DNA from 4 places in the Pannonibacter tanglangensis genome. Region 4 is predicted to be linked to each of the others. Evidence: riboswitches for the same ligand, from Rfam matches in the RefSeq annotation. Region 4 holds a riboswitch; each other region holds the start of a gene.

Region 1 (7,302 bases), on a different contig from region 4:
GCGCAGGTTCTTGAGACGCGTCGCATAGTCCGGCCAGCCTTGCGAATAGGCATCGCGGAACAGGCGCTGCATCTCCGTATAGCCGGAGAAGCCGAGGATCTTGCAGAAGCGCATCAGCGCCGACGGCTGGACACCCGCAGCCTGCGCCATGTCCGCCACGGTGGAGACCGCGATGCGGTCGGTGTTGGCGGACAGGTACTCCGCACACTGGCGCAGCCGCTTGGGCAAGGTTTCCGATGCTTCCAGCAGACGCGCATGGAAGGCTTCGACGGTGCGGGGAGCCGGGCGTTGGGACATCGTCATTCCTTACAGGGTTCTGTTCTTGCTTGACAAAACACGATAACGCCGCGATGACAGAATTGGAACAAAAATTCCATTTTGTATCGGGAGGATTGTGAATGACCCTGGGGATTGGCCTCATCGGCACGGGCTTCATGGGCAAGGCCCATGCCCTGGCCTGGCGCAACGCCCGCGCGGTGCTTGGAACCGTGCCCGAGGTGCGGCTGGAACTGCTGTGCGACACGCCGGCCGACAAGGCGACAGGCTTTGCCAGCCAGTTCGGCTTCGCCCGGTCGACGGATGACTGGCGGGCCCTGGTCACGGATCCGCAGGTGGACATCGTCTCCATCACGACCCCGAACCGCTTCCACAAGGAAATGGCCCTGGCCGCGCTGGCTGCCGGCAAGCACGTCTGGTGCGAGAAGCCGATGGGCCTGACGCTGGCGGATGGGGAGGCGATGGCGGCAGCCGCAGCAGCCAGCGGCAAGACCACGATGGTCGGCTACAACTACATCCGCAATCCGGCCTTCCGTCACGCACAGAAGCTGGTTGAAGCCGGGCGGATCGGCCGCCTCGTGCATGTGCGCGGCATTGTCGACGAGGACTATCAGGCCGATCCCGATCTGGCCTGGACCTGGCGCGCGCGCCTGGAGGAAGCCGGCCTCGGCACGCTTGGCGACCTCGGCTGTCATCTCGTCTCGATGCTGACGGGCCTCTGCGGTCCGATCGAAAGCCTTGTTGCCGACATGCAGACGGTCCACACGACCCGTCCCCTGCCCGATGGCTCCGGGCGCGGCGCGGTGGAGAACGAGGACACGGCCACTGCCCTCCTGCGCTTTGCCAGCGGGGTTCACGGCTCCCTGTCCACGTCCCGGTCCGCCTGGGGCCGCAAGAACCGTCTCGGCTTCGAGCTGCACGGCACGAAGGGCATGCTGGTCTTCGATCAGGAGCGCATGAACGAGCTGCAGCTTTATGTGAACGAAGGGCCGAAGGCCGAGCAGGGCTTCCGCACTATCCTGTCCGGCCCCGAGCACGGGGTTTATGGTGCCTTCTGTCCGGCCCCCGGCCATCAGGTCGGCTTCAACGACCTGAAAGTCATCGAGGCGGCGGAACTCCTCACCGCCATCACGACCGGCACGCGGCCGCATCCCGATTTCGCCGCCGCGCTGGAGTTCGAGAAGGTGATCCACGGCATCGCCGAAAGCGCCCGCACCGGACAGCGCGTCGTTCTGGGCTGATCCGCCGGCGGCCGCCGCATCCGCGGCGGCCTGCCTCACCTGCGCCGATCAAGCGGCCCCGGTCAGCCCGCCAGTCAGGGTCCTGGGCGCAGGGCCCTGTGGCGCGCGGCACGTCCACCCTTGCGCCCTGTGGCCATGGCGCCGGTCGGCCCGGCAAGTGCGGCCAGATCAGTGACCTGCACGGTTGCAGGCACCAGCACCGGCCCGAATCGTACCTCGACCTCCGGCTCTGCGCCGCGCGAGGCCGCAAGCCCGGCCACCGGCGGATAGGCGCTCTGCGCGAGGCGGACAAGGTCGTCCACGCGCTCACGCCCCTCCACGCCTCCGAACACATAGGCCAGCCCGTTGCGGACCGTGAAGGCCATCATGCAGGTCATGTCTCCGGTCTGAGACTGCGGACAGCCGCTGCGCACACGCCCGGAGAGCGCCGTTTCCGCCAGGTCAAGGGCGTCGGCCATGTCGCCGGCCAGCGCCAGCCGCCGCGCCAGCAGCCGTGCCATGATGCAGGGGCGCCCGGTGTTGCGGCAGAACGTGGAGAAACCGTCACCGCCGTGTGGATGGGGCGCGCCGGCAGTTCTCTCGCCGGCGATGTCTGGATCAAGATCAAGGGAAATGCAGTCCACCGTGTCGCCCTCCGCGAACGGACGCGGGGTGGGCAAGGCCGCAAAGCTGGATGCGGCCGGATCTTGGTCCGGATACTGCGCGTGCCATCTTGCCTCCTGCCGGGGCACCCCGCCCGGTTTGGTTCAAGGGATGATGGCAGGTCTCCTGACTTGCGGGTCTTCGCGCCCCTGTCCCTTCCCGGCCGCGAGGGCCAGTGGTTCCGACAGGTATGCTCGCCGCCTACAGTTGCGGGGGCAGTCCCGGATTTGGACAGACACAGCGTCTGTCCGCACCGGATTCCCTTTTCATCCTTCCGCCGCCAGTCGGCACCGGAAGGAACCATCGCCACAAGGCTAGTCGAGCCGGCCCCGGGCTGCAAGAGCGCCCTTTGGCCGTGTAGCCGACGGCGCGGATCCGGGGTTCAGAGGCTCATGGTTGCGGCAACCGCCGTCTTCCAGGCCTCATACTTGCGGGCACGGGTCGCCTCGTCGATTCGCGGCTCGAAGCGGCGCTCGATTGCCCAGCCCTCGGCAAAGCCGGCCATGTCCGGATAGACGCCGGCCTGCATGCCGGCCAGCCAGCCGGCACCGAGCGCCGTCGTCTCCAGCACCGTCGGGCGGTCCACCGGAGCGCCGAGAATGTCGGACAGGAACTGCATCGCCCAGTTGTTGGCGCTCATGCCGCCGTCGACACGCAGCACGGACTGGCCGGCCGCGTTGGCCCAGTCCACCCGCATGGCCTCCAGCAAGTCGCGGGTCTGGTAGCCGACGCTCTCCAGCGCCGCCTTGGCGAATTCCCCCGGCCCGGAGTTGCGGGTCAGACCATAGATCGCGCCGCGGCAGTCCGGGCGCCAGTAAGGCGCGCCGAGACCGGTGAAGGCCGGCACCAGGATGACGGACTGGCCGGGATCCGCAGTTTCGGCCAGCGCCTGCGTTTCCCTCGCCTCGCGGATGATCTTGAGACCATCGCGCAGCCACTGCACGACGGCACCGGCAATGAAGATGGAGCCTTCCAGCGCATAGGTCGGCTTGCCGCCAATCTGGTAGGCGATGGTCGTCAGCAGGCGGCTTCTGGAGGTCACCGGCGTGTCACCGGTGTTGAGCAGCGCAAAGCAGCCGGTGCCGTAGGTGGACTTCATCATGCCCGGCTGGAAGCAGGCCTGGCCGACAGTCGCCGCCTGCTGGTCACCGGCAACGCCGAGGATGGGGATCTCGCGCCCGAACAGGTCTGCACGGGTGTGGCCGAAGACGGCAGCGCAGTCCTTCACCTCCGGCAGCATGTCCATCGGGATGTCGAGGAGCTTGCAGATCTCCGCGCTCCAGGCGCCCTTGTGGATGTCGTAAAGCAGCGTGCGGGCGGCGTTGGTGGCGTCGGTCACATGCACCGCGCCGCCGGTCAGCTTCCAGATCAGGAAGCTGTCGACCGTTCCGAACAGCAGGTCGCCGCGCTCCGCGCGCGCCCTTGCGCCCTCCACGGTGTCGAGCACCCACTTCAGCTTGGTGCCGGAGAAATAGGGATCGAGCAGCAGGCCGGTCGTGGCTGCCACCATGGGCTCGTGCCCCTCGTCCTTGAGGCGGCGGCAGAGATCGGCCGTGCGGCGGTCCTGCCAGACGATGGCATTGTAGACAGGCTGGCCGGTGTGACGGTCCCAGACGACGGTGGTCTCGCGCTGGTTGGTGATGCCGATGGCGGCAATGTCGTGCCCGCTCTTGCCGGCGCGCTCGATCGCCGCGCGGCAGGACCCCGCCGTCGTCGACCAAAGGTCGGCCGGATCGTGTTCCACCCAGCCGGGATGCGGGTAGATCTGCGGAAACTCCTCCTGCGCGCTGGCGACGATCTTCAGCGACGTGTCGAACAGGATCGCGCGGCTGGACGTGGTTCCCTGGTCGATGGCGAGAATATGCGTCACGTCGGCCTCCCCCGATAGCGCCTGGTGCGGCAGGTCTTGATTGGTCATATCCGATAGCAGGCCGGTGAGGCCGGCTCAATTGTCGATCGGTCCGAAGCGTTTCCGGAGCCGGTCAGCCCGAGGGCGGGACCTTGCGGCCCCGCCCCCGGTTGTCCATGGGTCTGTGGGTTACTTCCAGGAGGCGATCAGCTCGTCATAGGAGACGGTGATCGGCTTTTCCTTTTCGTTCGGGATCGGACCCTTCGGCGCGCCCGGCTGGTCGAACCAGTACTGGGCGGTCTGCTCGTCGTTGAGCTTCGGGCCGAACTCGCCCTGGACGCCAGCGCGTTCCAGACGCTCCAGGACCTTTTCCTGCTCGGCGCAGAGCGCGTCCATGGCTTCCTGCGGGGTCTTGGCACCGGACGACGCGTCGCCGATGTTCTGCCACCACAGCTGGGCCAGCTTCGGGTAGTCCGGAACGTTGGTGCCGGTCGGCGACCACTGCAGACGGGCCGGCGAGCGGTAGAACTCGATCAGGCCGCCAAGCTTCGGTGCGCGCTCGGTGAAGCTGTCATGCTGCAGCGTGGACTCGCGGATGAAGGTGAGGCCGACATGGCTCTTCTTCACGTCCACGGTCTTGGAGGTGACGAACTGGGCGTAGAGCCAGGCCGCCTTGGCGCGGTCCACCGGGGTGGACTTCATCAGCGTCCAGGAACCGGCGTCCTGGTAACCGACCTTCATGCCTTCTTCCCAGTACACGCCATGCGGCGAGGGCGCCATGCGCCACTTCGGCGTGCCGTCCTCGTTCACGACCGGCAGACCCGGCTTCACCATGTCGGCGGTGAAGGCGGTGTACCAGAACATCTGCTGGGCGATCTCGCCCTGGGCAGGCACCGGGCCGGCTTCGCCGAACACCATGCCGGCAGCGGCCGGGGGCGCGTACTTGTTCAGCCACTCGATGTACTTGGTGATCGAGTAGACGGCAGCCGGGCCGTTGGTGTCGCCGCCGCGGGTCACGCAGGAGCCGACCGGCTGGAAGTTCTCGTTGACGCGGATGCCCCACTCGTCGACCGGCAGGCCGTTCGGCTCGCCCTTGTCGCCGGCACCGGCCATCGACAGCCACGCATCGGTGAAGCGCCAGCCGAGCGACGGGTCCTTCTTGCCGTAGTCCATGTGGCCATAGACCTTCTTGCCGTCGATCTCGCGGCCGGTGAAGAACTCGGCGATGTCCTCGTAGGCAGACCAGTTGACCGGCACGCCCAGCTCGTAGCCGTACTTCGCCTTGAAGTCGGCCTTGTTCTTCTCGTCGTTGAACCAGTCGTACCGGAACCAGTAGAGGTTCGCGAACTGCTGGTCGGGCAGCTGATACAGCTTGCCGTCCGGACCGGTGGTGAACTTCAGGCCGATGAAGTCGGCAAGGTCGAGACCCGGGTTGGTCACGTCCTTGCCCTCGCCGGCCATCCAGTCGGTCAGGTTGCGGGCCTGCTGGTAGCGCCAGTGGGTGCCGATGAGGTCGCTGTCGTTGATGTAGGCGTCGTAGATGTTCTCGCCCGACTGCATCTGCGTCTGCAGCTTCTCGACGACATCGCCCTCGCCGATCAGGTCGTGGGTGACCTTGATGCCGGTGATGGCGGTGAAGGCCGGCGCCAGGACCTTGGCTTCGTATTCATGGGTGGTGATCGTCTCGGAAACGACCTTGATCTCCATGCCCTTGAACGGAGCGGCAGCGTCGATGAACCACTGCATCTCCTTTTCCTGGTCCGCGCGGCTCAGGGTCGACTGCGTACCGATTTCGGCGTCCAGGAACTTCTTCGCCGCTTCCATGTCGGCAAAGGCGCTTCCGGTCGAAACCAGCATGGCAAGGGCCATGGCCGTCGAAGTGTAATACAACTTCATTCAGTTTCCTCCCGAGTGATGTGATCCGAAGATCAGGTTGCCGTTCGTCCTCACACCCAGCGGAACACCGCCAGGGCATAGACGAGACAGGCGATCAGAGCCCCCCAGAGAGGGGCACCGAAGGCGGCGAGCCAGCCAAGCGTGATGAAGGCCGAGCCCAGAAGGGTAATGAAGAGACGGTCCCCGCGCGTCGTCTCGATGCGCAGCACGCCGACACGGGGCGTCTCGGGGTATCGGATCGCCAGCACCGTGAAGACGACGATGGTCAGGGCGATGGTCGAAAAGAAGATCGCGGTCGGAACGGTCCAGGCCATCCAGTCCATATCTGTTCTCCCTCAGATCAGACGCGGCCCAGGGCAAAGCCCTTGGCGATGTAGTTGCGGACGAAGTAGATCACCAGCGCGCCGGGGATGATGGTCAGCACACCGGCTGCCGCCAGCACGCCCCAGTCCATGCCCGAGGCCGAGACCGTGCGGGTCATTGTCGCGGCAATCGGCTTGGCGTTCACCGACGTGAGCGTGCGCGACAGGAGCAGCTCGACCCAGGAGAACATGAAGCAGAAGAACGCGGCCACACCGATGCCGCTCGCAATCAGCGGCATGAAGATCTTCACGAAGAAGCGGCCGAACGAGTAGCCGTCGATATAGGCGGTCTCGTCGATTTCCTTCGGCACGCCGCGCATGAAGCCTTCCAGGATCCACACCGCCAGCGGCACGTTGAACAGGCAGTGCGCCAGCGCAACGGCGATGTGCGTGTCGAACAGCCCGACCGACGAGTAGAGCTGGAAGAAGGGCAGAGCGAACACCGCCGGCGGCGCCATGCGGTTGGTCAGCAGCCAGAAGAACAGGTGCTTGTCGCCAAGGAACGTGTAGCGCGAGAAGGCATAGGCTGCCGGCAGCGCCACCGTGATCGAGATCACGGTGTTCATCACCACGTAGATCAACGAGTTGACGTAGCCCATGTACCAGCTCGGATCCGTGAGGATCGTCACGTAGTTGGCCAGCGTCGGCTCCTGCGGCCACAGCGAGAAGGTGGACAGGATTTCCGTGTTGGTCTTCAGGCTCATGTTGAGGAGCCAGTAGATCGGCAACAGCAGGAAGATCAGGTACAGGGCCATCACCACGGCGCGCGAGTTGAGGCCGGTGCGGCTGGCGCTGCGGCTGCGGGCCGGGGTGGAGGCGGTCATGGTCGCGGCGCCCATCAGAAGCCATCCCTTTTGTCGAGGTTGGTCATCACGGTGTAGAACACCCAGGAAATCAGCAGGATCACGAGGAAGTACATGATCGAGAAGGCGGCGGCCGGACCGAGGTCGAACTGGCCGAGTGCCATCTTGACCAGGTCGATCGACAGGAAGGTCGTCGAGTTGCCCGGCCCGCCACCGGTCACCACGAAGGGCTC
Region 2 (7,302 bases), on a different contig from region 4:
CGCCGCCGGATCCTCGTCATCGACGACAATGCCGATCACCGGGCGCTGATGGTCGAAATCCTCGCCCCGCTCGGCTTTGACGTGGAACTGGCCGCCGACGGGCCGCAGGGCATCGACAGCGCCTTCCGCACCAGGCCGGACCTGCTGCTGGTCGACATTTCCATGCCCGGCATGAACGGCTGGCAGGTGGCAAGCCTCTTGCGCCAGCGCGGCCTCACCGCACCCATCGTCATGCTCTCGGCCAACATCGGCGACACGGCCCTGCGCCCGGCCGGCGAACCGGCGCATGACGACGCCCTGTCGAAACCCGTCGATCTCGCCCAGCTCCTGGACCGGATCGGCCGCCTGCTGGGCCTGAGCTGGACCCGGGCCGGCGATGCCCCCTCCTTGGTCCCGGCCCCTGTGGCGCCATCCCCGGCCGTGGTCGGCGAGAACGACGCTGCACCGGTTGCAGCCGCCTCCCTGTCATCACGGCACATCCGCGACCTGATCAGCCTCGGCGACATCGGCTATGTCCATGGCATCGAGGCCAAGCTCAGCGAGCTGGACAGCGCGGGCGCGGATGCCGCTCTCATCGCCCGTCTTCGCACAAGCATCGAACAGTTCGACTTTGCCGGCTATCGCAAGATCCTCGAGGACACAGCCCCCCATGACTGACGCCGCCGGATCCCCCGCTGCCTCGCGCGACATCGTCCTCGTGGTGGACGATTCCCCCGAGACCCTCGGCTTCCTGACAAAGGCTCTGGAGACCTCCGGCGTCACCGTGCTGGTCGCCACCTCCGGCACCGCCGCGCTGGCCATCTGCGACCGCATCACGCCGGACATGGTTCTGATGGACGCGGTGATGCCCGCACCCGACGGCTTCGAGACCTGCCGTCTGCTCAAGGCCCGGCGCGGGCTGGAGCATGTGCCGGTGATCTTCATGACCGGCCTCAGCGAGACCGAGCATGTGGTGCATGCGCTGGAAAGCGGCGGCGTCGACTTTCTCACCAAGCCGATCAATCTCGACGAGCTGCAGGCCCGCATCCGGGTGCACCTTGCCAATGCGCGCCAGGTCCAGAGCGCGCGCATCGCGCTCGATGCCGCAGGCCGGCACCTGATCGCCGTCAGCGCGGACGGCAACATCAAGTGGTCCACACCGCAGACCAGCCAGGTTCTCGAAGCCCTGGACCGAGGCACGGTTGCTGCAGGCGAAACCGCGCTGGACCGTATCCGAACCGCGCTGGCCGGCTGGATCGCCGCCGCAAGCCGACAGGCGACGGGACGGCCCGACCCGCTGGTGCTCGATCTCGGGCCCGCCGGCCAGTATGAATTCGCCCCCATCGGCTCGATCAGCGCCGACGAGCACCTGTTCCGCCTGACCAGCGCCAGCCACCCCGGCCAGACGGACGCCCTGCGCCAGCGCTTCGGTCTCACGCCGCGCGAGGCGGATGTCCTGACCTGGATCTCGCGCGGCAAGTCCAACAAGGACATCGGCGACATTCTCGGCCTCAGCCCGCGCACGGTGAACAAGCACCTCGAGCAGATCTACGTCAAACTCGGTGTCGAGAACCGCGCCTCCGCCGCCGTCCGGGCCAGCGAGGTGCTTAGGGACCTCTAGCCGGATCATTTGACCTTGTATTCTGGTCCATATGATCCATCTTGAGCGTATCGACGCTCACTGGCACGGTGACCGCATGGAAGCTGCTCTCAAGCCCCGGCCCGTCGACGACCTTCAGGCCGTCGGCCTCAAGGCCTACAGCCGCATTGCCGACGCCTGGTCGTTGACGGTTCGCGAGGCCGCAGGTCTGTGCGACATGTCGGACTCCTCCTGGAAACGCGCCAAGTCCGCGAACTTCCGGGGCGAGCTGACCCGCGATCAGCTGTTGCGCCTCAGCGCCCTCATCGGCATCTACAAGTCGCTGCAACTCTACTTCAGTCCGGATCTTGCCGACCGCTGGATCAGGCTGCCCAACACCGGGCCGGAATTTGACGGCCAGCGCCCGGTCGACGCGATGATCGACGGCGGCCTGCCGAAGATCCTCAGCGTGCGGACCTATCTCGATGCCCTCCGAGGTGGCGCGTGAAGCTCACCGCGATCGCCGACCGCGCCCTGATCCGGCTGATCTCGAAAACACACCACAAGCCGCCCGTGCTGCGCGGTCTTGTCGACAGCGACCGGGAAGCGGAAATCCTGGCCGAGCTGGAAGGCCTGACCAATGCGCGGCTGAAGGCCGAGCGGGAGGGCAGCCCCGGCATCGACAGGCGGGAGCTGGCGTTCCTCCGCCGCAAGGCCGATCTCGCCCTCTATGGCGAGACCCACATCAACGCCGCGTTTGTCTACACGCGGCCGACCGGCAACCGCTTCAACGCCGGCGACCGCGGCGCGTGGTACTGTGCCTATGATCCACTGACCTCTGCCGCCGAGGTGGGGTTTCACCGCACGCGGGAACTCTCCTACATCGGCCATTTCCACGCGGAAGCCGCCTATGTGGAACTCCTCGCCGACTTCATCGGCGACTTCCCGGACCTGACGGACACGCCCGAGCACCCGGCGCTGGCGGCGGAACCCGCGGCCGGCTATCCGGCTGGCCAGGCGCTGGCGGCCACTCTGCGCCGTCAGGGACATCGCGGCCTGCTCTACCCGTCCGTGCGCCAGCCGGGCGGCCGCTGCTTCGTCGCCTTCGATCCCGGCATCATCCAGAACGTGCGGCCGGGCGCCAGCTGGACATTGCGCTGGTCGGGCACGCCGCACTTCTCCGTCGAGATGGACGCCGGCTAGGCAGTCCGCGCTTGTAACGTAATTACATTACATGTACACACCGGGTGGTCTTGTCCAAACCCGGTGGCATTGCCTTGACAACACACGCCCCTGCCCTGATCATTCACCGTGATGGTTCCCGGCGAACAAGCGCTTCGCCGGGTGAAAAGGGAACACGGTACGGTGTAGCCAACAGGCGCCAAGTCCGTGACTGCCCCCGCAACTGTAGGCGGAGAGCCGACCCCAGACAGCCACTGTCCCAAGTGCCGTACGACCGGCACGGGATGGGAAGGCAGGGCAAGGCGACGACCCGCAAGTCAGGAGACCTGCCATCACCGATCCACAACAGCCACCGGGCGGGGTGTCCCGGAAGGAGCAACACGGTGACCATTCAACGGCCGATCAAGGCCCAATCCCCTATGGCCGGAGATGACCGGCATCCCGCACAGCAGACGCACGAGCTGGTGGTCTGCGTGACCTGCCGCCCGCGCGGCAGTGAAGAGCGTCCCGGCAAGGCGCTTCTGGCAGAGCTTGCGGCACAGATGGCCGCAGATGCCGCCTGGCGCGTCGGCGGCATCGAGTGCATGGCCGCCTGCGGCCGGCCCTGCGCCATCGCCCTCCAGTCGCAGGACAAGACCACCTGGCTCTTCGGTGACATGGAGCTCGCCGATGCCGAGGACATTGCCCGCTTTGCCCGCCAGTACGAGGAGCTTCCCGACGGCTGGTGCAAGGCCTCGGAGCGGCCCGGCAAGCTGGCCCGCACCGCCCTCGCGCGCATCCCCGCCTCCGGCCGGGTGCTTCCCCCGGATGCCGATGCCTGCACATGAGCGCGCCCTTTTTCGAGGCGGAAGGCCTCTGCTGGGGACCGCGCGGCCGGCCTGACCTTCTGGCCGACATCAGCCTCACGCTCAACCAGGGCGAGGTGCTGGCGATCTGCGGTGCCAACGGAGCCGGCAAGTCGTCGCTGCTGCGGCTGCTCTACCGCTTCCATCGTCCCCGCCGCGGGCATGTCCGGCTGGAAGGCACCGACATCTGGAGCCTGCCCGCCCGCGATGTCGCCTGCCGGATCGCTGCCGTACTGCAGGAGCAGCCGACGGATTTTGCCCTGACCGTGCGCCAGATCGTGGCGCTCGGGCGTCTGCCGCATCAGCGCGGTCTCAGCGCGGCCGGGTCGGCCGACCGCGATGCGATTGCCCATGCGCTCGCCCGCCTGCATCTCAACGCTCTGGCCGAACGGCCCTTCGGCACCCTGTCGGGTGGCGAGCGCCAGCGCGTGATGGTGGCCCGGGCGCTGGCCCAGGCCCCCAAGCTTCTGATCCTGGACGAGCCGACCAACCACCTCGACATCCGCCACCAGCTCGAGCTGATGGCACTGCTGCGGGGCCTCGGCCTCACGGTGATCACCACCCTGCACGACCTGACGCTCGCCGCCGAATATGCCGACCGGGTGCTGCTGCTTGCCGGCGGCCGCGTCCTGACCGAAGGCGCCCCGGCCGAGGTCTTCACCGAAGCCCACATCGCGGGCGCCTTTTCCGTGCGCTCGCGGATCGATCTCAGCGGGCAACACCCCCGCTTCTCCTTTCACCTCTGACTGAAGAGACCCACTGACATGCGTCTGAAACTTGCCCTTGCCGCCTTCCTGCTCTCCACCGTGGCCGCCGCGGCCTATCCGGTGACCGTGAAGAGCTGCAACCGCGACGTGACCTTCGAGGCCGCGCCGAAGCGCGCCATTTCCAACGACGTCAACCTCACCGAAATGATGCTGGTGCTCGGCCTGACCGACCGCATGGCCGGCTACACCGGCGTGTCCGGCTGGAAGACGCTGGATGAGGAAATGCGCAAGGGCGTTACCGAGCTGCCCGAGCTTTCGGAAAAATACCCGACCAAGGAAGTGCTGCTCGGCGCCGAGGCCGACTTCTATTTCGCTGGCTGGAACTACGGCATGAAGGTCGGCGGCGAGGTCACGCCCGAGACCCTCGCCCCCTTCGGCATCCAGGTCTACGAGCTCACCGAAAGCTGCATCCATATCGGCCCGAAGGAGAAGATCTCCATGGCCGACATGTACAACGACCTGCTCAACCTCGGCCGCATCTTCGGCGTCGAGAACAAGGCAAAGGAATTGGTCGCCGGTTACGAGGCAAAGCTGGCCGAGGCCACCGCCAAGGTCGACAAGTCCAATCCCTTGCGCGTCTTCGTCTATGACAGCGGCGAGGACACCCCCTTCACCGCCGGCCGCTACGCCATGCCGACCGCGCTGATCGAGGCTGCCGGCGGCAAGAACATCATGGATGACCTGGACAAGAGCTGGGCCACCGTCGCCTGGGAGCCCGTGGTCGACCGCAACCCGGAAGTGATCGTGATCGTGAACTACGGCAACGTCACCGCCGAGCAGAAGATCGCCTTCCTCAAGGCCAACCCGGCCTTCGCCAATGTCGATGCCGTGAAGAATGACCGCTTCGTGGTGCTCGAATATGTCGAGGCGACGCCTGGCCCCCGCAACATCCGCGCCGTGGAGAAGCTCGTTGACGGTTTCGCTGGAAAGTGAGGCAGCGGCCGCCGTCCCGGGCGAGCAACACCGGCTCTGGCCGGTGCTGCTCACCGGCGTGGTCGGCCTGGGCCTCCTCGTCCTTGCCATCCTGACCGCCGTCGCCGTGGGGGCCATTTCCGTGCCCCTCGGCGATGTCGCCGGGATCGTGGCCAACAAGCTCTTGCCCGGCTCCGTGACCAAGACCTGGACAGCGGCCCGGGAAGCGATTGTCTGGGACATCCGCTTCCCCCGGGCGCTGCTCGCCGCCCTCGTCGGGGCAGGACTTGCGGTCACCGGCGCGGTGCTGCAGTCGGTCACCCGCAACCCCCTCGCGGATCCGCACCTGCTCGGCATTTCGTCGGGCGCGGCCTTCGGCGCGATCCTGGCGCTGCTGCACACGGGGCTGTTCCTTGGCCTCCTGACCGTGCCGCTGCTGGCCTTTGCCGGTGCGCTGGTGGCAACCGCCATCGTGCTGGGCGTGGTGAAGGTCGCCCGCGCCGGCTCGCCGGACCGGCTGGTGCTGGCGGGCGTCGCCGTCTCCTTCATCATCATGGCGCTGGCCAACATCCTGATCTTCCTGGCTGACCCGAAGGCCACCCACACGGTGGTGTTCTGGATGCTGGGCGGGCTTGGCCTCGCGCAATGGAACCACCTGATCTACCCGCTTGCGGTGCTGGTGCCCTGCGGCCTGTGGCTGTGGTTCAAGGCCGGCGCGCTCAACGCCGTTACCCTGGGCGACGAGACCGCCTCGACCCTTGGCGTCCCTGTCACGCGGCTCCGCCTGTCGGTGTTTGTCGCCGGAGCGCTCGTCACGGGGGTCTGCGTCGCCTTCTCCGGCATCATCGGCTTCGTCGGCCTGATGATGCCGCATCTGGTGCGCCTGATTGCCGGGGGCGACAATGCCCGCGTCATCCCGCTGTCGGCGCTGGCCGGAGCCCTGTTCCTGATCCTCGCCGACATCTGCGCGCGCGTGATCATGGCGCCCGAGGACATGCCCATCGGCATCGTCACCGGCCTCGTCGGCGGGGTGTTCTTCATCTGGCTGATGGCGCGGGAGCGCTAGGGACAGGCAACCAGATGGCCGTGTTACAGCGCAGCCATGTGATTGTCCCAGGACACGCCGGCCGGCCGGGCATAGGGCTCGGCCGCCGGTTCGCGGCCCGACCCAAAGGCGAGACCACCCGCACCATCGGAAACCAGGAACCCGTCGTCGAGCGGGGCCAGCCCGCAGACATCCGCAATCGGATGGCTGCCGACCGGCGTTCCGTCAGCGGCCGACAGATAAAGCACATGGCCGCCGCGCGGACTGGACAGGGCGACGAGCCCGGCCGGTGCATTCACCGCCACCGAGCCGACATAGTTGCCGAGCCGCTTCAGCAATCCCTCGGGCACATCCACCACCGACAGGCCGCCCTCCCGGGACAGTCTGGCGACCAGGGGCGGGGTCAATCCCGCGTCGCCCTCGAACTGTCCGCCGATCCAGACTGATCCGGCCACATCCAGCGCCATGTGGCGCAGTGACACTTGAGACAGGTCCGGCGGCAGCCGGAACAGCCCGAGCAGATCCCCGCTCGCAGCATCGATGCGGGCGATCGACGGCTGCATCCGGTCGAGATTGAGCATGTCGCGCCCCGTGACCGGATGCGTGTCGATACCGCCATTGGCGACCACCAGCACCCGGCCTTTCTCGGCCAGCAGGATGTCATGCGGCCCGACGCCATGGGTGTCGAACTCGCCGATCCGGATGAGGCGCTCCCCGCTTGCATCATAGACGCCGACGCGGCCGCGCGTTTCCTCGCCCACGGGCCCGAATGCGTTCTCGACCGCATAGACCAGCCGGCCGTCGCCAGAAAACACCCCGTGGCCGTAATAGTGACGCCCGGGTTCAGCGCTCGTCACCTGTGGCGCCTGGCGTTCTTCGCGGTCGACAAGCATCAGGAACTGCCCCGGCCGGCGCGCGAAGGTGACGAAGCGGCTGCGGTCCGGCGACAGGGCGATGCCATGGCCACGGTCGGGCAGCGGCACGTCCAGCACG
Region 3 (7,302 bases), 130 kb from region 4:
TGATCGGCAAGAACCACGACACGACCAAGACCGAGTGGGTTCCCGCGCTGGCGACCTCGTGGAAGCTGATCGACGACACCACGATGGAGCTGAAGCTGCGCGACGGCGTAAAGTTCCACAACGGTGCGGCCATGACCGCCGATGACGTGGTGTTCTCGCTGAACCGCATGTTCCAGGCCGACTTCCCGCCCTACCAGGTGCGCGCCCGCGACCGCTTCTCCAACTTCGCCGGGGCCGAGAAGGTCGATGACCTGACCATCCGCGTGAAGGCCAAGCGCGCCGAGCCGCTGTGGGAGACGCTTTTGAACCTGCAGCAGGTCATGATCATCCCGGCCGCCTACACCATGAGCCTTGCCGGCGACCCGGCCAAGCTGGAACACGACGACTTCGAGGCCTTCTCGCTGAAGCCGGTCGGCACCGGCCCCTACAAGGTGTCCGAGTTCGTTCCGGGCCAGACCATCGTCTGGGAGCGCTTCGCCGACTTCTGGGGCGACAAGGCCCCGCTCGACAAGGTGACCGTCAAGCACATGCCGGAAACCGCCTCGCGCATCACCGCCCTGAAGACCGGTGAAGCCGACATCGTGACGAACATCGCCCCGGACCAGCTCGACATGATCGACAAGGACCCGGACATGAAGGCCTTCGGTGCGCCGACCGCCCTGTTCCACGTCATGATCATGAACCAGAACCATCCGAAGCTGAAGGATGCCCGCATCCGCCAGGCGCTGTCGCTGGCCATCGACCGTGACGCGCTGAACGAGGCGCTGTGGCTCGGCAAGGCCGTGGTTCCGGCCTCGCACACGATGGAAGAGTTCGGCGAGCTCTACATGCCGGAGCTGAAGACCTTCGAGTACAACCCGGAGAAGGCAAAGCAGCTGCTCAAGGAAGCCGGTTACGACGGCTCCGAGATCACCTTCGACACGGCGGCCGGCTATTACACCAACGGTCTGCTGGCGACCCAGGCGATCATGGAAATGTGGGCCGAAGTCGGCGTGAAGGGCAAGATCAACGTCGGCGACAAGTGGACCGGCAACTCGCCGGAGCTGATGGTCCGCAACTGGTCCAACCCGATGTATTTCGCCGATCCGTTCGGTTCCTTCGGCGTGATGTGGGCGCCGGGCGGCCCGTCGCAGTCGGAAGGCCGCTTCAACACGGATGACGCCTATGCCGCCGCCTGGGAGAAGTTCCGCTTCTCCGGCGACGTCGAGCTGCGCCGCGCGGCCTATGCCGAGCTGATGGACCGCGTGAAGGCCGATCCGGCCCTGCTGCCGCTCTATCGTCCCTATGAAGCCTGGGCGATGAAGAACGCGGTCAACTGGCAGCCCAAGCCGGGCCACATCCCCTACGTGCTCGACTTCCGCGCCGGCTCCATCTCCTTCAACTGAGCCTGACCTCCAGCCGGAGCGCTGCCCCTCGCAGCGCTCCGGTTTCCCCCAATGCCAAAAGGATCCTTGCCGTGACCGTCCGTCTTGCCCTCGTTGCCGATATCCATCATGGCGCGCCCTCCGCCACCAAGCGCGGCGACACCGCCCTTGGCCTGATGGAGGAGTTCGCCCGCTTCACCAACGCCGCACGCCCGGATCTGGTCATCGATCTCGGCGACCGGATTTCCGACATCGACCGCGACACCGACCTGCGGCTGGAGCGCGAGGTGGCCGAAGCCTTCGCCCCGATCACCGCGCCGGTGCGCCACATCTGCGGCAACCATGACCGCGACCATCTGGAGGTCGCCGACAACGAGGCGATCCTCGGCCAGAGCCTTGCAAACGAGACCCTCGACATCGGCGGCTGGCGCATCGCGCTGTGGCGGGCCGACAGCCGCATCATCCGCACGCCGGAGCACTCCGGTTTCGTGCTGAAGGAAGCCGATCTCCTGTGGCTGTCGCGCGTGGCGCAGACGGCCGACCGGCCGCTGCTCGTCTTGAGCCACGTGCCCATCTCCGGCCATGCCCAGACCGGCAACTACTATTTCCAGAACAACCCGTCCGCCTCGACCTATCCCCATGCCGAGCGCGCACGTGCAGCCCTTGCGCAGGCGCGCGTTCCGGTGGTCTGCATGGCCGGCCACGTGCACTGGAACACGGTCACGAAGGTCGACGGCATCGTCCACATGACGCAGCAGTCGCTGACCGAGAGCTTCACCACCTCGGGAGAACCGGCCGGGGCCTTCGGCCTCCTGGAGCTTGGCGACACCGTCTCCTGGCAGGTCGAGGGCAAGGACCCGATGCGCTTTGCCTTCACGCCGACGGCGGACCGCTGGACGCCGGTGATGCCGGTGTTGGACAGCCTGCCCGAATTTGCCGCCCGCCGGCGGACCGCAGCATGACCGCCGCGCCGGAGGCACAGCCGGTCCTGGCCGTCGAGGGCCTGAAAGTGGCCTTCGGCGCGCATGAGGCCGTGAAGGGCCTGAGCTTCTCCATCCGCGCCGGCGAGACGCTGGCGCTGGTGGGGGAATCCGGCTCCGGCAAGTCGGCGACGGCGCTCGCCATCCTGCGGCTGATCGAGCGCGAAGGCGGACGGATCGCGGGCGGGCGCATCCTGCTCGGTACAGGTGCCGACCAGATTGACCTCACCGCCCTGTCCGATGACGCGCTCACCGACATTCGCGGCGACCGGGTGTCGATGGTGTTCCAGGAGCCGATGACCTCGCTGAACCCGGTGATGACCGTCGGGGCGCAGCTGGCCGAGGTGTTCATCCGGCACCGGGGCCTGAGTGCCCGCGCGGCGCTTGAGGAAGCCCGGGCCGGGCTCGACGCCGTGCGCATTCCGGACGCGCAGCGCCGGCTGGGACAGTACCCGCACGAGCTGTCGGGCGGCCTGCGCCAGCGGGTGATGATCGCCATGGCGCTGGCCTGCCGCCCGGATCTTCTCATTGCAGATGAACCGACCACTGCGCTGGATGTGACGACACAGGCCGAGATCCTCGACCTGATCCGTTCATTGCAAAATGAAATCGGCATGGGCCTTCTTTTCATTACGCATGACATGGGTGTTGTCTCGGAGATCGCCGACCGCGTTCTGGTGCTGCGGCATGGCCAGGCCATCGAGGAGGCAGCCACGGCCGAGCTGTTCCGCGCGCCGCAGGCGGCCTATTCCCGCGCCCTGATGGAGGCAACGCCGCGCCTCGGCAGTGGCAGCCTGACCCGGCCGGCAAGCACGACGCCCGTGCTGACCGTGCGCGACCTTTCGACCCGCTTCCCGGTCCGAAAGGGGTTCCTGCGCCGCCTGCAGGGGGAGCTTCATGCCGTGCGCTCTGTCAGCCTGACGCTGAACGAGGGCGAGACGCTGGGCCTGGTGGGCGAATCCGGTTGCGGCAAGTCCACGCTGGCGCGCAGCATCCTGCGGCTGGTGGAGCCGGCCGAGGGCCGGGTGGAACTGGCCGAACGGGAGCTGACCGGCAAGCGGCTTGCCGACCTCAGGCCGGAGCGGCGGCTGGCGCAGATGGTGTTCCAGGACCCCTTTGCCAGCCTCAACCCGCGCCTGCCGGTGCATGAGCTGGTGACCGAGCCCGCACGCATTCACGGCCTGATCGGCGAGACGGACCAAAAGCAGCTGGCTGCCGAGCTGGTGACGCGGGTGGGCCTGGAGGCGGACTGCATCACCCGCTATCCGCACCAGTTCTCCGGCGGGCAGCGCCAGCGGCTCTGCATCGCGCGGGCGCTGTCGGCGCAGCCCAAACTGATCGTTGCAGATGAAGCGGTGTCGGCGCTCGACGTCTCGATTGCCCGGCAGGTGACGGACCTGATGCTGGACCTGCAGCAGCGCGAAGGCATGGCTTTTCTTTTCATTTCGCATGACATTGCCGTGGTCGAGCGGGTCAGCCACCGCATCGCGGTGATGTATGGCGGCGAGATCGTCGAGATGGGCGCGACCGCCGACATCCTCGCGCGGCCGCAGCACAGCTATACCCGCCGCCTGCTGGCCGCCGTGCCCTCGGGCAAGCCGGGCGAGAACCGCAAGGATGGCCGGCTGCGCGAGGCGGTTGCCCCGAAGCTCGCCTTCACGCGTCCGGGCGAACGGCTGGCCCAGCTGCCGCTGGTCGAGGTGCTGCCCGGCCATTTCGTGCGGGCGGAGGCCGCCTGAGCCGCCGCCCTCTGCCCGCAGCCGGCAACGTCGCAGAACCGGCATGGCGTGTCGTTTTCGGATCATCCGCAACGGCCCGCCCGTGGTGGATTGGGGCAGGACCAGGGTGCCCTGCTTCGGCGACGCGGCAGGGAGAATTGGGAAGCCGGTGAAACGCCGGCGCTGCCCCCGCAACGGTGGCGAGGACAGGAGCGCGGTGGAGGAGCCACTGGGGCAACCCGGGAAGGTGCCGCATCCGGGCCGCAAGGCCGCCTCGAAGCCCGGAAACCAGCCCTGGCCAGCACGACCCAACGGATCGCGGTGGGCGGACCGGGGCAGCCAGAGCTGTGGCGGAGGGAGACCGCCGCGGCCCTCCTGTCCCTGCCCCAGCCCCCGCCGGCAAGCGGAATGTGAGGCCATGGACGTTCGCAATGACATGCTGAAGCGGGTGAAGAACCGGCGCGAAGGCTATTCTCTCGATCAGGCCTTCTACACCGACCCGGAGTACTTCAGGCTCGACCTGGATCTGATCTGGTACCGCGACTGGCTGTTCGTCGGCCATGACTGCGAGGTGGCCAGGGCCGGCAGCTTCTTCACCGTGCAGGTGGGCGACTATCCGGTGGTGATCCTGCGTGACAGCGACGGTCAGATCCGCGCCTTCCACAATTCCTGTCGCCATCGCGGCAGCCGGGTTTGCACCGAGCATCGCGGCTCCAGCGCAAGGCTCGTCTGCCCCTATCACCAGTGGACCTATGACCTCGACGGCAGCCTGCTCTATGCGCGGCAGATGGCGGAGGACTTCGACAAGTCGCAGTTCTCGCTGAAACCCGTCGCCTGCGAGAGCGTGGCCGGCTACATCTTCATCTGCCTGGCGGAGAAGCCGGCCGAGTTCGCGCCTTTCGCGCAGCTGATGCAGCCCTATTTCGCGCCGCACCGCCTCACCGAGGCCAAGGTCGCCTTCGAGAGCACGATCATCGAGAAGGGCAACTGGAAGCTCGTGTGGGAGAACAACCGCGAGTGCTACCACTGCGCCGGCAACCACCCCGAACTCTGCAAGACCTACCCGGAAGCCCCGACGGTGACCGGGGTTGCCGGCGGCGACGAGGACCCGGACCTGACCGAGCACTGGACGCGGCTGGAAGCGGGCGGCCTGCCGAGCCGGTTCCGGATGCACGAGAGCGGCCAGTTCCGCGCCTGCCGCACGCCGCTGATCGGCGATGCGGTGAGCTACACGATTTCCGGCCGCCCGGCGGTGCAGGAGCGTCTGTCGGCGGAGGTGAGCCAGGAGCGGATCGGCGCGCTGCTGCTGTTCCATTATCCGACCACCTGGAACCATGTGCTCGGCGACCATGCGGTGACCTTCCGCGTGCTGCCGATCAGCGCCACCGAGACGGCCGTGACCACCAAGTGGCTGGTCAACAAGGACGCGGTCGAGGGCGTCGACTATGACCTCGACACGCTGACGCATGTCTGGATGCAGACCAACGACCAGGACCGGCGGATCGTCGAGGAGAATGCCTTCGGCATCAAGTCGCCCGCCTATGAGCCGGGTCCCTATTCCGAGCTGCACGAGGGCGGCGTGATGCAGTTCGTCGACTGGTACTGCCGCTCGGTGGAGACGCGCCTGACCGAAGGCGGCAAGTCGTTGCGCAGCGTTGCCTGAGGGACACGGATCATGACCGTCAAGCCGGATCTTGCCGCAGGCCTCGCCCTGCCCTTCGCCAGCACCGCACCGTGGAAGGGCTCTTCGGCGCGGCTGGAAGTGATCGCCGTCATCGACGAGACGGCCGACGTGAAGACCTTCGTGTTTCGGCCCGAAGGCGGCGGCTGGTTTTCCTACAAGCCCGGCCAGTTCGTGACCCTGGAGCTGCCGGTGCCCGGCGGGCCGGTGTGGCGGACCTATACGCTCTCCTCCACGCCGACGCGGCCCTTCTCCGCCTCGGTGACGGTGAAGGCACAGGCAGGCAGCATCGGCACGCGCTGGATGTTCGACACGCTGGTGCCGGGCATGACGCTGACGGCCAGCGGCCCGGCCGGGCATTTCAGCCACTGGAACCATCTGGCCGAGCGCTATCTGTTCCTGTCGGCCGGATCAGGCATCACGCCGATGATGTCGATGCTGCGCGCGATGGCCGACACGGCCCCGGCCAGCGACGTGGCGTTCCTGACCTGCGGCCGCACGCCCGGCGACCTTCTGTTCCGCGACGAGCTGGAGATGCTGGCGCGGCAGATGCCGAACCTGACGCTGGGGCTGATGGTGGAGCGCAAGAGCGCGGCCGACCGCTGGCACGGCCTGACCGGGCGCATCGACATGGCGCGGCTGAAGTTCCTGGTGCGCGACTACCGGCAGCGGGAGATCTTCTGCTGCGGTCCGGAACCCTTCATGGCCGGCGTGCGCCTGATGCTGGAAGACGCCGGCTTCGACATGCGCCACTATCACGAGGAAAGCTTCGGCGCGCCGTCGAAGGCACAGACGCAGCCCCAGACCAAAGTCCAGACTCAGTCTCAGGCACAGGCCACCAGCGCCGAGGCCACGAGCGAAGCAAAGACGGTGACGGATGATGCCACGGCTGGCCGCGTCCCGTCGCAGGTGCAAGGCGCAGCGCCGACGGCCGCCCCCCCGGCGCAGGATGGCACCGCCCCCGCCGGGTATGCCGGCGACGGCATGCAACTGCAGTTCAGCCGCAGCGACGTCACGACGACCTGTGCCCCCGGCACGACCCTGCTGGAGGCCGCCCGCGCGGCCGCCGTCCGCATCCCGGCCGCCTGCGAGGCCGGCATGTGCGGCACCTGCAAGGTGAAGAAGACGGCCGGCGACGTGGCGATGGAGCACAATGGCGGCATCACGGACGAGGAAATCGGCGACGGCTATGTGCTGGCCTGTTGCGCGCGGCCGCTTGGCCCCGTCACGCTCGAGGTGTGAGGCTGGCGGCGTGCGGCTGGTCGCAGGGGGCGCGAGACCCACGGCCCGTCGTGCCGCCCGATCCGGGACAGGCCGCGACCGGGGTCCCCGTCTCAGGCCATGACCATCCGGATGCCGGTCCCCAGCAGCGCCATCAGGGCAACGGTCTCAAGGATGCCGCGCCGGGCGGCGAACACCAGCACCAGCGCGAGCCCGGCAAGGGCTGCCGCCGGACCATCGAGACTGGCGGGGTCGATGTGCAGGCCGTGCAGCCAGCCATAGGACGTGCGGCTCGCCGAGGCGAAGAGGACGTTGAGCCCGAACCAGACGGCGACATA
Region 4 (7,302 bases):
CGCGAGGCCGCGCTCTACATCGGTCGCGACACCGTCGCCGGCAATCAGGGCGCGGGCGACAGCCAGCTGCGCGACCTTGTTTCCGCCGTCGGCTGCAGCCGAGTAATAGCCGAAGGCTCGGGCGGCGTCCCTCTCGACGCCTGCCCCCTGGCTGAAGACGTCGCCGAGACGAACATAGCTCCAGCTGTTGCCAGCCTGACCGGCCTTGGTCAGGAGGTCGATGGCCTTCTCCCGGTCCTCGCCAGAAGAGGCGTTTCGGGAAAGGTAATCACCAAGGACATGCAGCGCGTTCCTGTCCCCCTGGTCGGCCCGGGCCTGGAGCTGCTGCAGGGCGGAGGTGATGGCCTCCTGCGAGCCACCATCCTGCAGCACCTTGCGCAGCTCGCTGACGCTGGCCGGCTTCTGGGGGGCGGGGGAGGTCTGCGAGCCCTGGGGCGGTTCGGCGGTCTGCGTGGTCTGGGCGAGGGTCGGCAGGGCCGTCCCCATCAGCAGAGGTGCAGAGATGGCAAAGGAAATGGCCAGTCGTTGCAAGGACATGAGGAAACTCCGTGAGGGAAGGGAAGCGGATTGCGAAAAAAACGCAGCTCATCAAAGGATGACTGGCAGGATAAGTCCCTGACCCGGGGGGTCAACCCTTAATCGGGCAAGTGCCCGAAATTTGATCGGTTGACGATGTCGGACAGTGAAACGCCTGAATTACGGAAAAACTTGGGATGTCGATCTGGCCATTTTGCGGCAAGTCTGTGGCAAGGACTTGCAGGCCCGCTGCCGGCGACAGGTGTTTCAGTCGACCGCTCGCTCGTGGCCGGGGCCGTGAGCTGCCCTCTGTCTGCGGGGGGACGGGGAGACCGTATGGCCGGCGCAGCCTGCTGCCCCAAGGGCAGGCCTTGGGGGATGCCTGCTGCCCTGAGGCTGGCCCGAGTATGGTCTTGCGATGGGGGGGGCGCGACCGGCAGGCCCTTGACCGGACACGACCGAGTGGGGATCCTGATCCGGACAGATGGCCACGTGCCAGCGAGGCCTGGCCAAGTGTCGCAAGAAGGTTGGCCAGTTGCGTGAGCCGGCCGAAAGACAAGCATCGGCTTCGACCGTGCGGGAGGCACAGCCGGATAACGATATTTCTGGGAAGAGGTTGGCTCCGCGAGCAGGACTCGAACCTGCGACCATTCGATTAACAGTCGAACGCTCTACCAACTGAGCTATCGCGGATCACCAGAAGGGGGCGCCGGAACGGGCCCCGTGGCGAGCGACCGGGTGGGTCGCTGTCGGTGGCGAGCGTATAACAAAGGCTCTGGCCCTTTGCCAAGCCCTTTCTTGAAGAAACTTTTCCACAGGTGGAAAAGCCCGGGATTTCTGCGAAAAAACAGATGGTTGCGCCTCGCACTGCGGCGCGCCCGGCGTCCCCGCCCACCCGGCACGGCCAGAAACCGGCGCAAGACTCGGGCATCGGTCCCCGATGGCGTGCTCTTGAAGACGGGGCAAGGACGGTGCCAGCGGCGGCCCCGACGCAGGCCCAGATGCTGGCCCAGGCAGAGGCCCAGACAAAGGCCCAGACACAGGCCAAGACACAGGCCAAGACACAGGCCGAGATGAAGGCCTGCCGACGCCCGCAATCGTCCAGCGAAGGCCAAGAGCGCCAACGGCGGCACAAGCGGTCCTGTAACGCAGCCCGCCCGCCGGCCTCCGGCCAAAGGGCGTCCTTGCAGGGCAGGGGCATTGGGGTCTAGAACAGACGGGTCAGGTTCCCCGACGGGCAAAGCCCAGGGGGATGAAACGGGAATCATGGTGCGGAGCGACTCATCCCGAGGCTCCAAGTCCTGAGCTGCCCCCGCAACTGTCAGCGGCGAGCCCTGCCGCACACGGCCACTGGACGCAAGTCCGGGAAGGCGTGGCAAGGGCGACGACCCGCAAGCCAGGAGACCGGCCTGATGCATTGCAACCCCCTGCCGTCGGGTGGACGGACTGGAGCACAGACATGATCATGATTTCCCGCGCCCTGCGTTCGGGCGCCACTCCGCTTTTGCTGGTCGTCCCGGCGCTGCTTGCCGGCACCGGCACCGCCGCTGCCCATCACATGATGGACGGCCAGATGCCTCAGACCTTCGTGCAGGGCCTGCTGTCCGGCCTCGGCCACCCGGTGATCGGGTTCGACCATCTTGCCTTCATCATCGCTGTCGGTCTGGCCGCGGGCCTTGTTGGCCGCAGCCTCGTCCTGCCGGCGGCCTTTGTCCTTGCCACCATCGCGGGCGTTCTGGTGCACATGGCGGCCATTGACCTGCCGCTGGCCGAAGTCGTCATCGCCCTGTCGGTGATCATTGCCGGTGGTCTCATCGTCAGCGAGACCGAGCTGCCGGCCGGGGCATGGGCGGTGCTGTTCGCCATCGCCGGGCTGTTCCACGGCTATGCCTACGGCGAATCGATCATTGGCGCCGAACCGGCACCGCTTTATGCCTATTTCATCGGCTTTGCCGTCATCCAGTTTGCCGTCGCCAGCCTTGCGATGATGCTGACCAATCCGAAGGCTGCGGCCGTTCCGGCCTCGCTGACGGCCCGGATGGTCGGTGCCGGCATCGTCGGCGTCGGCTTCAGCGCCATCGGCGCCCAGCTCTTCGGCTGACGCCCGGTGGCAAGCCCCTTGGCAAGGCCCGAGCACCTGGTTGCCCGCGCCGTGCTGGTCACGGGCGGGGCCCGGTCCGGCAAGAGCAGCTTTGCAGAACGGCTGGCGCTTGGCGCCGGCCGTGAGCCTGTCTATGTCGCCACTTCCGCCGCCTGGGACCAGGAGATGGCCGAGCGCATCGGTCAGCACAAGGCCCGGCGCGACGGACGCTGGACGACGGTCGAGGAACAGCTCGATCTGGTCGGCACGCTCGCGCGGCACTGCGGCCCCGACAGGGTCGTGCTCGTCGACTGCCTGACGCTGTGGCTCACCAACCTGATGCTGGCCGACCGGGACCTTGCCGGTGAAACCGCAAACCTTGCCGCTGTCGTTCCCGGTCTCGCCGGTCCGGTGATCTTCGTGACCAACGAGGTGGGGCTCGGCATCGTGCCTGACAATGCCATGGCGCGCGCCTTCCGCGACGCGCAGGGCCGTCTCAATCAGGAGCTTGCCCGGGTCTGCGACCGCGTCGTGCTGGTCGCCAGCGGGCTGCCGCTCCTTCTCAAACCCAGTTCCTGTCCGGATATCCAGTTATGACCACCGTGCTTTCTCAGGGCGGCAAGATCCCCGCCACCATCGTCACCGGCTTCCTCGGCGCCGGCAAGACGACGCTGATCCGCAACCTGCTGCTCAATGCCGGCGGCCGCCGCATCGCGCTCATCGTCAACGAGTTCGGCGACATGGGCTTCGACGGCTCGCTGCTGGACGGCTGCGTCGACCCGTCCTGCAGCGCCGACGATGTGGTCGAGCTGACCAATGGCTGCATCTGCTGCACCGTGGCTGACGATTTCCTGCCGACCATGGAAATGCTGCTGGCGCGCGAGACGCCGCCCGATCACATCGTCATCGAGACCTCGGGCCTTGCGCTGCCGCAGCCGCTGGTGCGCGCCTTCTCCTGGCCGAGCGTCAAGACCCGCGTGACGGTGGACGGGGTCATCACCGTGCTGGACGCCGCCGCTCTGGCGGAAGGCCGCATCGCGCTCGACGAGGAGGCGCTGGAGGCGCAGCGGGCCGCCGATGCCTCGCTCGACCACGACAATCCGGTCGAGGAGCTGTTCCACGACCAGCTCGCCTGCGCCGATCTCGTCGTGCTCAACAAGGCCGATCTGGTGGATGCTGACCAGCTTGCCCATATCCGCGAGCACATCACCGAGGATGTCCGGTCCGGCGTCGAGATCATCCATGCCGAGAAGGGCAACCTGCCGGTCGACGTGCTGCTCGGCCGTTCGGCCGCAGCCGAGGACGATCTGGCCGCGCGCCGGGCGCATCATCACCACCATCACGACCATGATGATGACCATGACCATGACCACGATGATGATCACGATCACGATCACGATGACGACGATCACGACCATCATCACGATGACTTCGAGAGCCATGTCCTGCCGGTCGCGGCCTTCGCCAGCCTGAAGGATCTGGAGCAGGCTGTCGCCCGGGCCATGGCGCTGCCCGGCGTGCTGCGCATCAAGGGGGCGGCGTCGGTGACGGGCAAGGCGGCGCCGGCGCTGGTGCAGGCCGTCGGCCCGCGCGTCGAGACCTGGTTCGCCGCCGGGGCCAGGATGCCCGGCCATGTCGTCGTCATCGGCCTGAAGGGGCTGGACCTGTCGTCGATCACCGAAGCCCTCGGCAAGGCGAAGGCGGCCTGAGGGCCAGGACCGAGGGCAGGGCGCTGCTTGCCGCTCCCCCCTTGAGGGGGAGAGGCCCCCGACAGGGGGCAGAGGGGGGCAGCCGTGTTTCAGCGGGTTCCGAGTTTGCGGTCGGGTTGTTTACCCCCCTCTGTCTGCTCGCGCAGACATCTCTCCCGCAAGGGGGGAGAGGAGGGGCTGCGGCAAGTGCGGGGTCCGCAAATGACTCGTCTCGTGGGACGCGGCCTCTCAGCATCCCTCCCCACGAGGGGGAGGGGCGGAGAGGCGGTGCAGACGGGCCCCGAGACCGGCCCCGAGGCTGAACCCTGACCCGACCAACCGAACCGGACACGGGGTGTCCGTGCAGATGGACCAGTGATGCATATTCTCGCAAGCCAGACCCGACGGGTGGAAGACGGCAACGACGCGGTGGATCTCGCCCAGGATCCGGCCGATCTCGTCGTGCTGTCGGCGGCCGACACGGAACTGGCGGCCCTCTGTGCGGCGCGGGGCAAGCTGGGCGAGGCCTTTGCCAGCTTGCGGCTCGCCAGCCTGATGGCGCTGGGGCACCCCTATTCGGTTGACCTCTACGCCGAGAAGACCCTGTCGCGCTCCAGGCTGGTGATCGTGCGCCTGCTCGGCGGCGAGAGCTACTGGCCCTATGGCGTGGAGAGGCTCTGCGAGGAGGCCAACCGGGGCGGGGCGAAGCTTGCGATCATGTCCGGCTGTGACAAGTGGGACGAGGCGCTGGCCGCCCGCTCCTCGGTCCCGGTCGAGGCGGTGCGCCGGCTCTACCGCTATTTCCTCGAGGGCGGCCCGGAGAACCACGCCAACGTGCTGCGCTACGGCGCCCATCTGGCGGGCCTCGCCGCGGAGCCGGCCCCGCCCGCGCCGCTGCCGCGTGCCGGCCTGTTCCTGCCCGGCCATGCCGCACCGGCCCTGTCCGACCTGACAGCGAGCTGGCCGGAGCCGGACCGGCCCGTTGCGGCGGTCGTCTTCTACCGGGCGCTGGTGCAGGCGGGCGAGACCGCGCCGGTGGAGGCGCTGTGCAAGGAGCTGACGGCAAACGGGCTCAATCCGCTCCCCATCTTCGTCTCCTCGCTGAAAGAGGCCGAGTCGGCCGCCATCCTCGGCGGGCTGATGGAGGCCTGTCCGCCGGCCGTGGTCCTCAATGCCACCGCCTTTGCGGTCTCGAGCACGGGCGGGCCGCACCAGCCGACGCCGCTCGACCGGCCGGGGCGTCCGGTGCTGCAGATGGTGTTCTCCTCCTCCTCGCGTGAGGGCTGGCTTGAGAGCCCGCAAGGACTGTCGATCCGCGATCTGGCGATGCATGTGGTCCTGCCGGAGATCGACGGCCGGCTGATGACCCGTGCGGTCTCCTTCAAGGAGGAAGGGGTCTATGACCAGCGGACGCAGTTCCGCTCGGTGCGCTTCGTGCCGGATGCCAACCGCATGGGCCATGTCGCCCGGCTTGCGGCTGCCTGGGCGCGGCTCGGCCGCAAGGCGCCGGCCGAGCGCAAGGTGGCGCTGATCCTGGCGAACTACCCCAATGCCGATGACCGGCTGGCCAATGGCGTCGGCCTCGACACGCCGGCGTCCTGCGCGCATCTCCTTAAGGCGATGGCTGCGGCCGGCTATGGGGTCGAGGGCGCGCCGGAGGACGGCGCGGCCCTGATCGCCCGGCTGACGCGCGGCGTGACCAATGCCATTGCCGCCCTCGACCAGCGGACCTGCGAGAGTTTCCTGCCGCTCGACCGGTATCTCGCCTTTTTCAACGGGCTGCCCGAGCCGATGCGCCAGGCGGTGACCGACCGCTGGGGTGCGCCGGAGGATGATCCGTTTGTCGCCGGCAACGCCTTCCGCCTCGGGCTTGCCCGCTTCGGCGCGGTGCTGGTCGGCATCCAGCCCTCGCGCGGCTACAACATCGACCCGAAGGCCACCTATCACGATCCGGACCTGGTGCCGCCGCACAACTACTTCGCCTTCTACGCCTTCCTGCGCCATCAGGCCGGCGTCGATGCGGTGGTGCATCTGGGCAAGCATGGCAATCTGGAATGGCTGCCGGGCAAGGCGCTGGCGCTGAGCGAGGGCTGCTATCCCGATGCCATCCTGGGTCCGACGCCCAACATCTACCCCTTCATCGTCAATGACCCGGGCGAGGGTGCGCAGGCCAAGCGCCGGACGGCAGCGGTCATCATCGATCACCTGACGCCGCCGCTCACCCGGGCGGAAAGTCATGGCGTTGCCAATGAAATGGAAACGCTGCTGGACGAGTACTATCTCGCCAGCGGCGTTGATCCGCGCCGGCTGAAGCAGCTGACCCGCGACATCCTCGACCTCGCCGCTGCCCATGGCCTCGACCGCGACATCGGCCTGACGCCGGACATGGACGAGACGACGCGGCTGGCGCGGCTCGATGCGCATCTCTGCGATCTCAAGGAACTGCAGATCCGTGACGGGCTGCATGTGCTGGGCCTGTCGCCAGAGGGGCGTCTGCTGACGGATTTGCTGGTGGCGCTGGCGCGGGTGCCGCGCGGGTCCCGTCCCGCCGACGACAGCCTGCTGCGGGCGCTCGCGCGGGACCTTCTGGGGGAGGCGGCTTCGCGGGCGGAAGTCGCAGCCTTCGATCCCCTGGCCTGCGACTATGCGGCCCCCTGGCAGGGGCCGAGGCCGGCGCTGCTGGCCGGGCTGACGGACCAGCCGTGGCGGACCTGCGGCGATACGGTCGAGCGGCTGGAGCTTCTGGCGGCGCAGCTTGTTTCAGGTCAGACGAAAGGGCTTCATCTGCCTGAGACACAAGCGGTTCTCGATGAAGTTGAAACGCGCCTCAGGCCGGCGGTGGTCGGCTCGGGACCGGCCGAGCTCGCGGCGGTGCTGGCTGCGCTCGACGGGCGCTTCGTGCCGCCTGGTCCCTCCGGCGCGCCGACGCGGGGGCGGCCGGACGTGCTGCCGACTGGGCGCAACTTCTATTCCGTCGATGTGCGCACCGTGCCGACCGAGACCGCCTGGCGCATCGGC

What was found. Region 4 has a riboswitch for cobalamin ahead of GWI72_RS07160 (HupE/UreJ family protein). Riboswitches for the same ligand answer to the same signal wherever they lie in the genome.
Region 1: linked by a shared signal. The riboswitch ahead of GWI72_RS16340 (hypothetical protein) and the one ahead of GWI72_RS07160 (HupE/UreJ family protein) in region 4 are both predicted to bind cobalamin.
Region 2: linked by a shared signal. The riboswitch ahead of GWI72_RS19450 (DUF1636 family protein) and the one ahead of GWI72_RS07160 (HupE/UreJ family protein) in region 4 are both predicted to bind cobalamin.
Region 3: linked by a shared signal. The riboswitch ahead of GWI72_RS06620 (aromatic ring-hydroxylating oxygenase subunit alpha) and the one ahead of GWI72_RS07160 (HupE/UreJ family protein) in region 4 are both predicted to bind cobalamin.

The regions. Positions count from the first base shown of each region.
Region 1 is NZ_JAABLQ010000002.1:348,551-355,852, reverse strand. Features, by position in the region: gene GWI72_RS16350 (MurR/RpiR family transcriptional regulator) at 1-297, opposite strand, end outside; gene GWI72_RS16345 (Gfo/Idh/MocA family protein) at 399-1,517, shown strand; gene GWI72_RS16340 (hypothetical protein) at 1,592-2,140, opposite strand; cobalamin riboswitch at 2,259-2,479, opposite strand; gene glpK (glycerol kinase GlpK) at 2,542-4,077, opposite strand; gene GWI72_RS16330 (ABC transporter substrate-binding protein) at 4,198-5,904, opposite strand; gene GWI72_RS16325 (DUF2160 domain-containing protein) at 5,955-6,227, opposite strand; gene GWI72_RS16320 (carbohydrate ABC transporter permease) at 6,245-7,021, opposite strand; gene GWI72_RS16315 (carbohydrate ABC transporter permease) at 7,105-7,302, opposite strand, start outside.
Region 2 is NZ_JAABLQ010000004.1:182,375-189,676, reverse strand. Features, by position in the region: gene GWI72_RS19470 (hybrid sensor histidine kinase/response regulator) at 1-657, shown strand, start outside; gene GWI72_RS19465 (response regulator transcription factor) at 650-1,600, shown strand; gene GWI72_RS19460 (MbcA/ParS/Xre antitoxin family protein) at 1,677-2,066, shown strand; gene GWI72_RS19455 (RES domain-containing protein) at 2,063-2,761, shown strand; cobalamin riboswitch at 2,857-3,088, shown strand; gene GWI72_RS19450 (DUF1636 family protein) at 3,124-3,567, shown strand; gene GWI72_RS19445 (ABC transporter ATP-binding protein) at 3,564-4,331, shown strand; gene GWI72_RS19440 (ABC transporter substrate-binding protein) at 4,350-5,285, shown strand; gene GWI72_RS19435 (FecCD family ABC transporter permease) at 5,263-6,330, shown strand; gene GWI72_RS19430 (DUF1513 domain-containing protein) at 6,354-7,302, opposite strand, start outside.
Region 3 is NZ_JAABLQ010000001.1:1,456,474-1,463,775, forward strand. Features, by position in the region: gene GWI72_RS06605 (ABC transporter substrate-binding protein) at 1-1,385, shown strand, start outside; gene GWI72_RS06610 (metallophosphoesterase) at 1,457-2,326, shown strand; gene GWI72_RS06615 (ABC transporter ATP-binding protein) at 2,323-4,083, shown strand; cobalamin riboswitch at 4,170-4,373, shown strand; gene GWI72_RS06620 (aromatic ring-hydroxylating oxygenase subunit alpha) at 4,481-5,725, shown strand; gene GWI72_RS20145 (hybrid-cluster NAD(P)-dependent oxidoreductase) at 5,738-6,985, shown strand; gene chrA (chromate efflux transporter) at 7,078-7,302, opposite strand, start outside.
Region 4 is NZ_JAABLQ010000001.1:1,588,933-1,596,234, reverse strand. Features, by position in the region: gene GWI72_RS07170 (tetratricopeptide repeat protein) at 1-537, opposite strand, end outside; tRNA gene GWI72_RS07165 (tRNA-Asn) at 1,134-1,209, opposite strand; cobalamin riboswitch at 1,723-1,943, shown strand; gene GWI72_RS07160 (HupE/UreJ family protein) at 1,976-2,617, shown strand; gene cobU (bifunctional adenosylcobinamide kinase/adenosylcobinamide-phosphate guanylyltransferase) at 2,636-3,193, shown strand; gene cobW (cobalamin biosynthesis protein CobW) at 3,190-4,305, shown strand; gene cobN (cobaltochelatase subunit CobN) at 4,663-7,302, shown strand, end outside.